3 regions of the Novosphingobium sp. MBES04 genome follow, and region 1 is predicted to be linked to each of the others. Evidence: riboswitches for the same ligand, from Rfam matches in the RefSeq annotation. Region 1 holds a riboswitch; each other region holds the start of a gene.
The links. Region 1 has a riboswitch for cobalamin ahead of MBENS4_RS15325 (TonB-dependent receptor plug domain-containing protein). Riboswitches for the same ligand answer to the same signal wherever they lie in the genome.
Positions count from the first base shown of each region.

Region 2: linked by a shared signal. The riboswitch ahead of MBENS4_RS00555 (TonB-dependent receptor domain-containing protein) and the one ahead of MBENS4_RS15325 (TonB-dependent receptor plug domain-containing protein) in region 1 are both predicted to bind cobalamin.
Region 3: linked by a shared signal. The riboswitch ahead of MBENS4_RS05655 (cobaltochelatase subunit CobN) and the one ahead of MBENS4_RS15325 (TonB-dependent receptor plug domain-containing protein) in region 1 are both predicted to bind cobalamin.

Region 1 is NZ_DF850489.1:326,218-330,865, forward strand. It holds partial or broken gene MBENS4_RS15310 (cobyrinate a,c-diamide synthase) at 1-1,170, opposite strand, end outside; gene cobO (cob(I)yrinic acid a,c-diamide adenosyltransferase) at 1,167-1,802, opposite strand; gene MBENS4_RS15320 (hypothetical protein) at 1,799-2,383, opposite strand; cobalamin riboswitch at 2,612-2,817, opposite strand; cobalamin riboswitch at 2,880-3,067, shown strand; gene MBENS4_RS15325 (TonB-dependent receptor plug domain-containing protein) at 3,291-4,648, shown strand, end outside.
Region 2 is NZ_DF850488.1:148,030-152,677, forward strand. It holds gene MBENS4_RS00555 (TonB-dependent receptor domain-containing protein) at 1-1,578, opposite strand, end outside; cobalamin riboswitch at 1,689-1,890, opposite strand; gene MBENS4_RS26275 (hypothetical protein) at 2,152-2,598, shown strand; gene MBENS4_RS26280 (cell wall hydrolase) at 2,607-3,302, shown strand; gene MBENS4_RS00565 (hypothetical protein) at 3,429-3,803, shown strand; gene mdh (malate dehydrogenase) at 4,261-4,648, shown strand, end outside.
Region 3 is NZ_DF850488.1:1,281,141-1,285,788, reverse strand. It holds gene MBENS4_RS05665 (response regulator transcription factor) at 1-407, opposite strand, end outside; gene MBENS4_RS23900 (glycosyl transferase) at 642-1,877, shown strand; cobalamin riboswitch at 2,025-2,216, shown strand; gene MBENS4_RS05655 (cobaltochelatase subunit CobN) at 2,322-4,648, shown strand, end outside.

The DNA of each region.
Region 1 (4,648 bases):
CGACGTTTCCATGGTCGAGTAATGGAAGGTATGGCCGCGCAGGCTTCCACCCTCCAATGCGACCTCCTGAAGTCCGAGCGCGGCGAGGCGCGGCTGCAGCGCCGCGTGGCCGGGTAGCAGCCCGGCCATCGGAACAGGTGCGCTCTCACGCGGGGCAAGGGTCTCCAGGCAAAAGAGCATGCCCCCGCACTCGGCAAGGATGGGCTTGCCTGCGCGGTGGTGGCTTTGGAGATCCGTGATCAGGGGCGTGTTGGCGGATAGGCGCTGGGCGTGGAGCTCGGGGTAGCCTCCCGGTAACCAGACCGCATCGCAGGCGGGAAGCGCCGTGTCCTCCAGTGGCGAGAAATAGACAATCCGTACGCCAAGCGCTTCGAGACAGGCGATGTTGGCGGGGTAGATGAAGCCGAATGCGGCATCGCGGGCGACGGCGATCGTGTGCCCCTCCAAGGAGCGCGCGGGGACTGGGCGTCTGGCCGGGGCGGAAAAGGTGACGGCTTCGGGCAGCCAGTCTGCGCCCTCCGGGAGGCTGGCCGCGGCCCGGTCAAGGCGCGCGTCGAGATCGGCAATCTCGTCGGCTTGGAGAAGGCCCAGGTGGCGCTCGGGAAAGGCCAGGTCGGGATCGCGGGCGAGGGCGCCCAGCCAGGCGATGCCATCGGGCAGGCTTTCTTCCAGCATTTCGCCGTGACGCGCACTGCCCACCCGGTTGGCCAGGACGCCCAGGAGGCGCGTGTCGCTGCGATAGCGGGCGAGCCCCAGCACCAGTGCGCCGAAGGTCTGCGCCATCGCCGAGCCGTCGAGCACGGCGAGAACCGGCAGGCCGAACCGTGCGGCGAGGTCGGCGGCGCTGGGGTCTCCATCGTAGAGGCCCATGACCCCTTCGACGAGGATCACGTCGGCGTCCTGTGCCGCTTCATGGAGCAGGCGTCGGCATTCCTCCTCGCCGACCATGAACAGGTCGAGCTGGTGGACCGGAGCCCCGCTCGCCCGCTCGAGGATCATCGGGTCGAGGAAATCCGGCCCGCACTTGAAGACGCGCACGCGCCGCCCGGCACGCCGGTGGCGCCGGGCGAGGGCGGCGGTCACCAGCGTCTTGCCCTGGCCCGAGGCTGGGGCGGAGACGAGCAGGGCAGGGCACTGCGCGCTGTCGGTTGCGGGGCCGCAGGGGCTCACAGGTCGATCCCGACCTGCGCACGCACGCCCGCGCGAAAGGCGTGCTTTTCGTCGCGGATGGCGCTGACCGTGTCGGCCAGTTCGACCAGCTCCTCGTGCGCCGCGCGGCCAGTGATGACCACGTGCTGCATCGGGGGTCGGCCCCGGATTGCGGGCAGGATCTCATCCAGTTCGAGGTAGCGATACGTGACGAGATAGGTCAGTTCATCCAGCACCACCAGGGAGATGTCGGGATCGGAGAGGGCGGCTTTGGCCTTCTCCCAGCCCGCCCGTGCGGCGGCGATGTCGCGCGCACGGTTCTGGGTTTCCCAGGTGAAGCCCTCGCCGCAGTTCTCCCAGGTCACGCCGTCCTGGCGTGAGAGAAAAGCGCGTTCGCCCACGTCTTCCTTGCCCTTGATGAACTGGAACACCGCGGCCTTGCGGCCATAGCCGAGCGTGCGCGCGACCATGCCGAAGGCGCTGGAGCTCTTGCCCTTGCCGTTGCCGGTCAGGACCAGAACCAGGCCCTTGTCGATCTTGGCCGCTGCGATCCGCGCGTCGACCACCTTCTTGTGCTTGGCGGTGCGCACCTTGTGGCGGCGCTCCTCCTCGCTCAGCGTGGCGGTTTCGGTTTGGCTGGAAGCCTCGCTCACCGTGCGGCCTCGCGGCGCAGGTCGGGGCGTGCGCTCAGGGTGAGCGCCCAGAGGGCTGCGGCAATACCGCTCCAGGTCAGCGAGGCGACCAGGGCGCGCGGGAAGTAGCGTGCGAAGCGGGGCGCGAATTCGGCTAGCGTCGGGTCGGGATAGCGTCCGCCCAGGAAGTAGAAGCCGCCGCTCGAGCACAGGTGCGCGACGACCGTTGCGCCGCCGACGAGGAGCGCCATGGTGGGAAGCGAGGACAGGCGCTCGGGCAGGTTGGCGGCAAAGCGTCCGGCCATCCACATCGCCGCGTAGGCGGGGACCAGCATGGCGTAGGCGGGCGTGTAGCAGAAGTCCGAGACCCCCAGCACCGACATCGAGACGACGTCGATCGCGTAGGCAAGGCCGAACAGGCCCGCAAAGCCCGCCGCACGGCGCACGAAGTAGCCCAGGACGAAGAAGCTGGCGAGCGCGGTGCTGGGCACATGCTCCATGTGCGTCAGCGCATGCGAGCGGGTCAGTAGCATGACAGCGGCAAGGATGGCGAAGATCGTCCACTGGAAGCGGGACGAGGAAAGGGCAGGGGAGCGGTGCATGCGGGGTATCTCCTTGCAGAAAAGGGGAAAGGTGCGCTGGCGCGCGCCCATGCAAGGGCACGGCCAGAGGAAGCCGACAAAACGGGCCTTGGCTGGAAAACGAAAAAAAGTTCAGCAGTACGGCATGAATTTCAGGCTCCCTTCGACGCGACACACGAATGTCGTCCGCCAAGGGATATCCCCGCAGATCGCGAGGCCCTCGTCCGCCCGGTTCATCCCGCCCGCGCGAAAAAACGACGGCATCGGGCCGGTTTCCTGACTTCCCGGTTCACAGCGCGTCTTCGCCGCCTTCTCGGGAGATCCCTCCCAATGGCATGTGGCGATGCGCTCCCCGGTCACAGTTGCGGGAGCAGTGCCGGCCCAGATCGCCTCCTGGCGACCTTTCCGGACTTCCCGATTAAGCCCTCTCGGGCACCCGTTGCGCCCCCACGATTAGGCGACCATCGTCTTTCCCGCAAGTATATTGCACTTGCGCAGCGGGCAACGGACCTATAGTTCGCGGGCCCAAGCGACAGGTTCCCCGCAAGGGGATCAAAAGGGAACCGGGTGCAAGACCCGGGCTGCCCCTGCAACTGTAAGCGGCGAGCCATCCGGCCAATCTGCCATTGGGACATGCGTCCTGAGAAGGCGGTCGGAGCGCCCTGACCCGCGAGCCAGGAGACCTGCCTGACGCCGTCGTTCTTCATCCGGGCAGGGTGCACCGGGTGTTCGAGGGCCGCGCCGTCACTGGTCAAGGTCATCCCTCGCGTAGCGACAGCCACCGCCTTGCCGGATGCGATCCGGGCAGGGGGCGTCGGGTCGTGCGCTCTTCTCGAAAGCAGAAGATCTGCGATACGGCGGTTCCTTGCCACAACGGAGCGCAAGCGGCGGGCAAACCGTTGTTTGCATGAAGGGAATTGTCCCGCCCGTGTTGAAGTTTTCCTATCTGGCCGGAGTTTCGGCCCTCGTTTTCCCGCTGTCCGTCCTCGCACCTTCCTTCGCTCATGCAGAGGAAGCTCCTCCGGGTACGATCTACGTCAGCGCCTTGCGCACCCCGGTCGCCGCCGAGCGGGTTTCCTCCAGTGTCACCGTGCTTGATGAAGAAGCTATTGAGGACGCGCAGACTTTCTCCGTCACCGACATCCTGCTGCGCACGCCCGGTGTCTCGATCTCGCGCAACGGGGGGTACGGCACCAGCACCAGCCTGCGCATCCGCGGCGCGGATGATGGCACCACGGTCATGGTGATTGACGGCATGCGCCTGTCCGATCCCTCCTCGACGGCGGGCGGCGTCAATGTCTCCAACCTGTTCCTCGACGATGCCGAGCGCATCGAGATCCTGCGCGGGCCGCAGTCGATCCTATGGGGCAGCAACGCGATCGGCGGTGTCGTCAACGTGACCACGCGGCAGGCGTCAAAGCCGCTCGAAGGTAGCTTTGCCGCCGAGGCGGGCTCCAACCAGACCGTGTCGGCCCGCGCGGGCGTGGGCGGCACGAGCGACCTTGTCGACTGGCGCGTGGCGGGCTCCACCTTCCGCACCGACGGCATCTCGGCCCGTTCAAGCGGGACCGAGGATGACGGCTATCGCCGCACCTCGGCGAGCGGGTCGGCCCGCTTCAAGCTGGCCACTGACGTGTCGCTGGACCTGCGCGGCTACTGGTCGGATGCGCGTTCGGAGTTCGACGGGTCATCGGGCGATACGTATGCGTTTGGTACGACGCAGGAATGGTCGGGATATGCCGGGCTCAACTTCGGCCTGTTCGATGGGCGCCTCGTCAACCGGCTTGCGGTCACGCAGACGACCTCGGATCGCGAGAACTTCGATCCTGAACGCGACATCCGCCAGATCACCTTCGACGCGCATGGCCGCCTGCGCCGCTTTGAATACCAGGGCACCTTCACGCTGAACGAAGCCGTGCAGGTCCTCTTCGGTGCCGAGCGCGAAGAGCAGCGCATGACCACCGCTTCGCCCGGAAACAGCCGCGTGCCCTATGAGCTGACGCGCCACGCGGTCGATACCGACAGTCTCTACGGCCAGCTGCGCGTGACCCCGCTTCAGGGCCTCACGCTCGATGGCGGCGTGCGCTACGACCACCAGTCGCGCTTTGGCGGCAACACCGTGGCGAGCGCGGGCGCGGCCTACTCGCCCAACGACGGCGTGACCGTGGTGCGCGCGAACTATTCCGAAGGCTACAAGGCGCCTTCGCTCTACCAGATGTTCTCGGCCTATGGCGTCGCCGATCTCGAGCCCGAGCAGGCCAAGGGCTGGGAAGTCGGGATCGAGCA
Region 2 (4,648 bases), on a different contig from region 1:
GCTCGCGGTCATGTTGCTCTTGGTGCGGCGCGGCAGGCGCGCCCCGGTCAGCGTGTTGGTGGCATCAAGGTAGGTATAGGCAAGGTTCATGTCGAAACCCTGCCAGTCGATCACCTGCATGCCCAGTTCCACACCCTTCGCCCGAGCCCGACCGATGTTGTAGTAGTTCCACTGGGCCATGTCATAGTCGATCATGTTCTTCGTCTTGCGATCGAAATAGGTGACCGAGAAGAGCCCGGCGCCGCCCGCGAAAGGCTGCTCCACGCCGACGTCCCAGCTCTTGGACGTCTCTGCCTCGAGCGCGCGGTACCCCGCGTTGGTGTAGAGCTGGTAGAGCGAGGGCGCCTTGAAGCCTTCGCCGTAGCTGGCGCGCACGACCGGGCCATCCTCGCCCGCGAAGGCATAGGCGCCGTTGACGGCAAAGGTGGTGCGGTCACCGAACTGCGAATTGTCATCGTAGCGCAGCCCGCCGTTCAGCGTGAGCCCGCGCACCGGACGCAGCGTCAGATTGGCAAAGAGGCTGTCGATGGTCATCGAATCGTTGGAATCGTAGGTGTCGGAGAAGTCCTGCGTCTCGGTCTCCGCCCCCAGCAGCAGCGTCACCGCCTCGATGGGGGTGAAATCGACCTGGCCTTCGAAGCGCTCGTTCTTGCCGTTGGTCTCGTAAGGCCCCCAGGCCGCGTCGTCGGAGATGCGGCGCGTGTCGACCACGCCATAACCCACGCGCGCGTGCAGGCGGTCATCGAGCCCGGCGTAGCGGATGTTGGCATAGCCCGTCAGATCGCGCTTGAACCCGACATTGAGCGCATCGGCGCCGGTGTTGTCGTAGTCGTAGTTGGCGCGGGTCCAGAAGGTGCCGCCGTCGATGGAGAGGCCCTCGGTCAACTCCACCTGCGCGCGGGCGTTCAGGCTCTTGTTTTCAAAGCCGTCCTTCTCGGTGCCGCCGCGATCCTCGTTGAAGGCGGAATAGCCATCGCCCTTGAGCCAGTTGCCGCCCACCGTCAGGCCGACCGGGCCGACCAGGCCCGCTGCCGAGGCCGAGACCTGGCGGCGATCACGCCAGCCATATTCGGCGCTCGCGCGGCCGTGCCACTCTTCCTCGGGACGCTGGGTGACAAGGTTGATGACACCGCCGATGGCCCGACTGCCGTAGAGCACGCCCGAGGACCCGCGCACCACCTCGACCCGGTCGAACTGGCCGATGGTGAGCGCGCCGAAGTCAAAACCGCCGCCCACGTCGCCCGGATCATTGACGCGCACGCCGTCGATCAGGACCAGGCTCTGCGCGTTGTCGGCGCCGCGGATGAACACGCTGGAAGGCTGGCCGAAGCCGCCCGAATTGGTGACCTGCAGGCCCGGCAGGCGCGACAGCACTTCGCTGGCGGTGGTCGCCTGGGTGCGCTCGATGTCCTCGCGCGTCACCACGCTGACCGACTGGCCGACCTGGCTGAGCGGGACCTCGGTGCGCGTCGCGGCAACCACAATCGTCTCGTCGAGCGGTCCGGCCTCGGCGGCCTGCGCACAGACAGGTGCGAGGACCACGCCCAATGCGGCGCCCACGAAATAACGGCTCTTCATGTCTTACCCCTTCCGGAACCCCCTGAACGTGTGGCCGTTCATGGCGGAAGGATCGCGCCGGTCCCGAAGTGGCGCCCCATACCGCTGCCCACCGGTCCCCTCGCCCGGTTTGCAAACGACGACCCCGGGCAGGTCTCCTGGCTTTCCGGATCGATGCATCCCCGTCCGGCCTTCCCGATTGCTCAGTGGCGCGAATGGAGGGGATGCTCCCCGGTCACAGTTGCGGGGGCAGCGCCGGAGTTGCAACCGGCTTCCCTCTTAGGCCTGCCCCCGCGTCAACGCGAGCAGGCAACCCGTGGCGTGCGCGCGGCCTTTAGGTGCGCCATGGGGAAATTGCAACTCAAAGACCTCTCGCCCTGCAATCATTGCGCGGAACCATCTTGGCAGGTTGCAGAGGCTTTCTTAAAGCCTTTCCCCTAATCTGGCGAACTCGATCCATGTACCGAGGTGGGACGCGCCTCACAGGCGTGACCGCGACCCACGATGCGTATTGTATAGAGAGTGTCGCCAACGCTCGCCCCCTGCCCGATATGGGGAGGGGGTAGGCGAACCAAGGATCCGGAACGAAACCCCATGTCGCGCGTGCCTGCCCTGCCCGATTTACGCGATGGCCGCCCTGCCGACTTCCAGGGGCACTTTGCCCGCAAGCGCCGGGCCCGCCGGTTCACCACCCGCACCGCCGCACCGCGCCGCGCCTACACCAGGCGGATCGGAACCGTACTCTCGTTGGCCGCCCTGACCGCCTTTGCCATGCCCGGCACCTGGGAGCGCTTCCGCATCGCCAACGCGGCCACCCAGCACCACACGCCCGATCCCATGCCGTTCGAGCAGGCGGGGGCCAGCTTCCCGGGCTCGGCGTTCTACTATCTCGAAGCGGACAAGGCGTCCAGGGTGATGGCCTGGCAGGCACGATTGTCGGGCACGCCATCGGCCAGAACCCTACGGCACAGCCCCTCCACGTCCTCGACCTGCCCTTCACCAGTTCGCCGACCGACCGCTCCCGCGCGCTGCAATGCCTGACCAGCGCGATCTACTACGAAGCCGCGAGCGAGCCCGACGCCGGACAGCGCGCCGTCGCCCAGGTCGTCCTCAACCGCCTCGCGCACCCCAGTTATCCCGACACCGTGTGCGGCGTTGTCTACGAAGGCTCCGAGCTTGCCACGGGCTGCCAGTTCTCCTTCACCTGCGATGGCTCCCTGTCCCGTCGTCCGGCGACCTACTTCTGGAACCGCGCCGAAACGGTGGCGAGGGGCGCGCTGTCGGGCGATGTCTATGCCCCCGCCGGTCTCGCGACCCATTACCATACCCTTCAAGTGGCGCCGTACTGGGCCTCCAGCCTCCAGCCCCTGACGACCATTGGTGCCCACCGGTTCTACAGCTTCAAGGGCGCCGCCGGCCGTGCGGCCACGTTCCGCTACTTCTATGCGGGTATGGAACCGGCAAGCGAACGCCGCAGCCCCGCCGCCAATGCCCTGACGCCCACTACCGAAACCCAAAGCGATCCGGTCGCGATCCAGCAAGCCTATCAGGACATCGCCAGGGCGCTCGCCGGACCACCTGCCATCGGCACACCCGGGAGCGCGCCCCTTTCCGCGACGGCCTCCCCGTCTGAACCGGCGGCCGATGGGCTTCCCGCAGGCGCCCGCGTGCGCCCCGAATATCGCAACTCGGGCCGCTGGATCGAACACGACCGCAGCACTCCGAGGCCTCCCGAGGCGCCGTAAACCATTTGGAAACCATAGCCCCACACAAAGACTTAGCGCCTTGAGTGATAGGGATTCTCTCACGGACCCGCTCTTACGGAGCAGAGGAACCGGACTCTGGAGAAACGGAAAGGCCTCGACCACAAAATGGCAATACGCTTCGCAGCTGCGAAAGGACGAGCCATCCCCTTCCTCGAACGCATGCAGTGCGTCTCGGCCCCGCTCGACAGCACCAACGACAACGCCGACCGCAAGTGCCGTTCAGGCTCGATCGACGTCTCGATCGTCTCGCGCGAGTTCGACCGGACTCCCGCGCCCGCGAACGACGAGACCCTTCTGACCGAAGCGCTTCAGCACTTCGCCCGGCACGGCCTGTCCGCGGCCGAGCATGCCCGCCACAACGCCCAGGCCGCGCGCCTCGTGGGCGATACGCGCTCGTGCACCTGGTGGATCTCGATCTGCCGCCAGCTCAACCGCCGCATGGCCGAACAGTTTGAAAGCCACCTCGCCACCGGCTTCTGAAGCCTTCCGGCAAACCGCCCTTCCGAAGCCCCTTTGCCCTACGGCCGAGGGGCTTTTTCGTGGCCCCGCCCCGAAGACGCAAAGCAACAGACCGACGCCACGGGGCGACTCGGACCATCCGTCTTGCGAGCATCGCACAAGCCCTGCACACTTGCGCAACGAACTTGGGCTAATCCGGACCGCCGGAGCCATCCGGCCGGACCTACGCCGCCCGCCCGGCATACGGAAACCCGCCGAAATACGTTCCCAAAACCGCAGCAACACGCCTTAATGCAATTGCGAACTATTATCATAAAAACCTCCGAATTCGGCGGTTCTCGCGCCCTTTCCCGGTTGCAATGTCCCCCCCGAGAGGACTAGGGCCGCGATTGCAAGTACCCGGTGCCTGCCTTTCGCGGGATGAAGCAGGCTCCCTTTTCGTCCGTCAATCCCGCCTTGGGAAGGACAAGCACGCATCATGGCACGTAAGAAGATTGCCCTCATCGGCGCCGGCAACATCGGCGGCACCCTCGCGCACCTCGCGGCGCAGAAGGAACTGGGCGACGTCGTCCTGTTCGACATCGCCGAAGGCATTCCGCAGGGCAAGGCACTCGACCTGTCGCAGTGCGGTCCGGTTGAGGGCTTCGACGCCCAGATCACCGGCACCAACGACTACGCCGACATCGCAGGCGCCGACGTCATCATCGTCACCGCCGGCGTGCCCCGCAAGCCGGGCATGAGCCGCGACGACCTGCTCGGCATCAACCTCAAGGTCATGAAGGCCGTGGGCGAAGGCATCAAGCAGCACGCTCCCGAAGCATTCGTGATCTGCATCACCAACCCGCTCGACGCGATGGTCTGGGCGC
Region 3 (4,648 bases), on a different contig from region 1:
TCGATTTCGATATCGGCATGGTGCAGAAACCCACTCTCGACAACAGGTGCCTTTCGGCGCGCCAGCACATCCACCCTTGCCAGCAATTCCGACATCGCAAAGGGCTTGGGCAGGTAATCGTCGCCACCCGCACGCAGCCCTTTAACTCGTTCATCTACATCCCCTAGCGCGCTGATCAGCAAGACGGGGGTTTCGTCGTCGGTGGCACGCAACGCGGCAAGAATCTTCATTCCGTCCACGTGCGGTAGCATCCGATCAAGAACGATGACGTCATAGCTTTCAGAGCTGACCTGCATGAGCCCATGCCGGCCGTCGCGGCAGCGAGTAACGACATGCCCGCTTTGGCGAAGCCCGTTTGCGACATGCGCGGCCAGCGCATCGTCATCCTCGATCAACAATATCTGCATGCGGCCCTGCACTCCGATCCATCGCCTTGCCCGCCGTACTGCGTTTATCACAAATCGTGACGATAGAACTTGCGCTCCCGATGGTCGAGACGCGGCTGTGCGTCGGACATGGGCAAAATCAAATGTAGCGTCCATGCCCCACTCATGAGGTGGTGCAAGATGCCAAGGCATGACTGCAGCCTATCCTAATCGGCGCATAGCCCAGTGACTGCGACTGCGACTGCGACAGTGCATGTGCCGGCGATCGGCGGTTCCCATCAGTTCCTCCATTTTCTGCCAGTCGCGTTCGAGCTGGAGCAATCAAGGCAGTGCAAAGTACGGATCTTTGCACCGACGTCCGACGATGCGGACGGCATCGCGGCATTGGCCGACAAGCTGGCCATGCCGCTGCCTGAGATCGTGATCATGAAGATGCCAGGTACTCTGCAGGCTATGTTGCCGCCTGCGGCGCAGAAAACCGCGAAACTGTTGCTGGCGGCAAACCGCATCCGCGATTGCGATGCCATCCTGTGCGCAGAGCGGACGAGCACGATCCTCAAGCGACTACCCGGCCACTGTCCTCCCCTGTTCCATATTCCACATGGGGCCGGCGATCGCGCCGTGGGTTTTGAAGACCGGTTCCGTCATTTCGACAAGGTCTTTGTGGCAGGGGCTAAGGACCGTGAGCGACTGATTGCCGGAGGACGCTGCACGCCGGAAAGGTGTGTGATCGGGGGGCCTGTAAAACTGGCGGCATCGATGCGGGCCGGCTTGAGGCCTCAGCCGCTGTTTCCCGATGACAGGCCTGTCATTCTCTACAACCCGCATTTTCATCGCCGCATGGGTTCGGGCCCTATCATGGCGCGCCGACTGGTGAATGCAGTCTGCGCATCGGATCGCTACAACCTTGTGATTGCACCGCATATTCGCATGGCACGGCACTGGAGCGATGCCCGAAAGCAGGCTTGGCAGGCACTCGCCGTGAAGGACCGCGTGCTTGTCGATCTGGGGTCGGAGCGGTCGGTGGACATGAGCTACACAATGGCGGCCGACCTCTACGTCGGCGATGTCAGCAGCCAGATCTACGAGTATCTGCTTCGCCCGCGGCCGTGCTTGTTCATGAACAGCCACGATGCCGCATGGCAGGGCAATCCTGATTATGCGATGTGGGACTTCGGCCCGGTGATCGAGCCCGACGATGATCTGGAGAGGGCGATCCGGCATGCGTTTGAAAGCTGGCCCGCCTATCGTGCTGTGCAGGTAGAACGTACCGAGGCCGCCTTTGACGGAATCGTACGAGATGAGGCAGGCAATGCAGGCTTTGCAGGGGCGGAGCCGTGCCAGCGCATCGCCCACATGATCACCCATTATCTGAGCAATGCAGAACCGGTGAGGGCAAGCCGGGAAGGACGAACGGCGCGATCTCATTGGGTCACGCCGGGCCATGATCGGGATTACACAGCAAAGGCTGCTCCAGGCGCATCACTTTAGCGCCAGCAGTGGCCGCTTTCCCGTGTTCATCGTGTAAGAGCGGGTATGTGGCCGTCTTCCGCTACCGGCCTAAGTTCCTTTTCAAGCTTCACCAAGTTTGTGCAGCGGCCTGCCCCAGGCACACTCTGGACAAGAGGCGGGGCTGCCGATATCCAGCGCGGCGACGGTGCCTCGGGAAACCGGGGTGAAAAGGGAAGCCGGTTCCAATCCGGCGCTGTGCCCGCAACTGTGCGCGGTGAGCCTCGCGTCGAGCCACTGGATCACTTCGGATCCGGGAAGGTGACGCGGACAGGGCTAAGACCCGCAAGCCAGGAGACCTGCCGTCGCCGTCGTCCATGCACTCGACCGGGACCAGTCGCAGGCATCGGAAGGTTCCGCCGTGACGACACCGTAGTTGGCTTGCCCGTGCGATCCTGTTCGGGATTGCGCGGGGGGGAAAGGTGTGTGTCGTTGCGCAAGGGTCTTGTCGCCGTGCTGCTGTTGGCAGTCGGATTGTTCGCCGTCTGGATGATCGCCGGGCCGGGTCTGGACCCAAGGCGCGAGCTGTTCGGGCTCATCTCCGCCCGCAACTCGCAGGTCGCGGCGGACGCGGCCAAGGCGCTGGTCGAGGCCGATCCGGGCACGCGTATCGTCCTGCGCACGCCCGAACAGGCGCGCGCCTTGTCCGACGACGAGATGGCCGGGCTCATGCAGGACGCCGACGGGATTCTCCTGGCCGGCGTCTTCGGGGACGACGCCGCGCGGGTGGCGCGGATCGTCAAGGCGCGCGGGCTCGACGTCCCGGTGCACGGCGTGAGCGTTTCGAGCGACCTTTCGTCGGCCCTCCTTGAGCGGATGGCGCACCGGACAGGATCGCCCAAAGCGGCCCGTGCGCTCCATGCCAAGGCGGAAAGCTACTGGCAGGCCCGCGGCACCGAAAACCTTGTGAACTTGTTCGCATGGCTGTTGGGCGACGCTGCCGAACGCAGGGCCGTGCCTGCACCACGGCCAATCCCTCCGATCCGCTTTGGCGCGCGCCAGGGCGCGAAGGACGCGCCGCTGGTTGTCGTCCTCGATTACGAGACCGGCGACCAGGCGGGGGACCGCGACACGCACAAGGAACTGTGCAAGGCCGTGGTTGCCAGGCACCTTGCCTGCCAGTCGCTGTTTGCGGACTGGGGAGCGCCGACCGCCGACGCGCTTGAGCAGCTCAAGGCGCGCCATCCTGCCGCGCTCGTGACACTGGCCGATTTCGCGCTGGGCGGCTCGGAGCGCGAGCGCGCCACCGCCGCGCTCGCGAGTCTGGGCGTTCCGGTCCTCAAGGCGATCCGCAGCGACAAGATGGGTGAGAGCGAATGGCGCTCCAGCGCCGAGGGTCTCCCCTCGAAAAGTGTCTACTACCGTATCGCCATGCCCGAACTGTCGGGCGCGAGCCAGCCCGCGGTACTGGCGCTCGCGGCGGCACCCCGGATCGATCCTCTCACCGGGATCGAGATCCGCCTGAGCCGCCCCGTCGCCCCTGAAATCGACGCGGTGGCCCGGCGGCTGGAGGGCTGGGTGCGCCTGCAGAGCAAGTCCAATGCCGCCAAGCACGTGGCGATCATCTATTACAACCACCCTCCCGGACGCCATAATATCGGGGCCGACAATCTCGACGTGCCCGCCTCGCTGCTCGAGATCCTGCGCCGCTTGAAGGCCGAGGGCTATACCACCGGCCCCTTGCCGCAGAGCCCCGACCTGCTCCTTCGCCAGTTGCAAGATCGCGGCATCAACCTGCCCGGCGACCCAGAGGCGCTGCGCCGGATGGGCAAGACCTCCGCGCTGCACCTCTCGCTCGCGGACTACCGCCACTTCTTCCAGGCTCTGCCCGATCGTATCCGTGACGAGATGGTGGGCGGTCCTCTGTCCGCGCTGGCCGTGGACGTGCGCGAAGCGATCCGGGATCAGCGACCCGAGGCGGCGAGCGAGGCCGTCGACCGGGTCCTCAAGGATCTCGACTTCGTGATCGAGGGCACCCCCGGGGAGCGTGGGCGCAAGGCCAAACGTCTCTCCACGGACTTGCGCGCTGCCTATGACCGCTACATCGCGGGCGAGCACGATGTGCGTGAAACACAGACGCTCACCCGCGCCTTGCAGGCGCTCGCGATAGAGGGTGTGGCAGGCTGGGGCCCGGCGCCCGGCAAAGTGATGAGCGTCGACGGCGGCTTCGTGCTGCCCGCGCTCCGGTTCGGCAACGTGCTGATCGGCCCCCAGCCCCCGCGCGGTTGGGAAACCGAGGAAGCGCTGCTGCACGCCAACCGCAGCGTGCCCCCGCCCCACCAGTACCTCGCCTATTACGAAGCGCTGCGCCGCAACTTCGGGCCGGACGCGATCATTCATCTGGGACGGCACTCGACCTACGAGTTTCTGCCCGGTGCCCAGACAGGTCTCGCGCGCGAGAGCTATTCGCGGCTTGTCGCAGGCGATGTCCCGGGGCTCTATCCCTATATTGTCGATGGTGTGGGCGAAGGGCTCCAGGCCAAGCGCCGGGGGCTGGCCGTCGTCATCGATCACCTTACTCCGCCGCTGGCCGCGACGCCGCTCTATGATGACCTGCTCGGACTGCGCCAGCTGGTCGAGAGCTACGAAAGCAGCGACAGTTCCTCCGACGGCGAGATGGCGCGGCACCGCGCGCTCGAGCGTATTCGGGCGAGCGTGCGCAAGCTGGGCATGGACAGCGCCATCGTCGCCGAGATCCGCGAGGAACGCGGGGATGACAGCGTTGCTTTCGAGCACATCGACGCCGAGCTTCT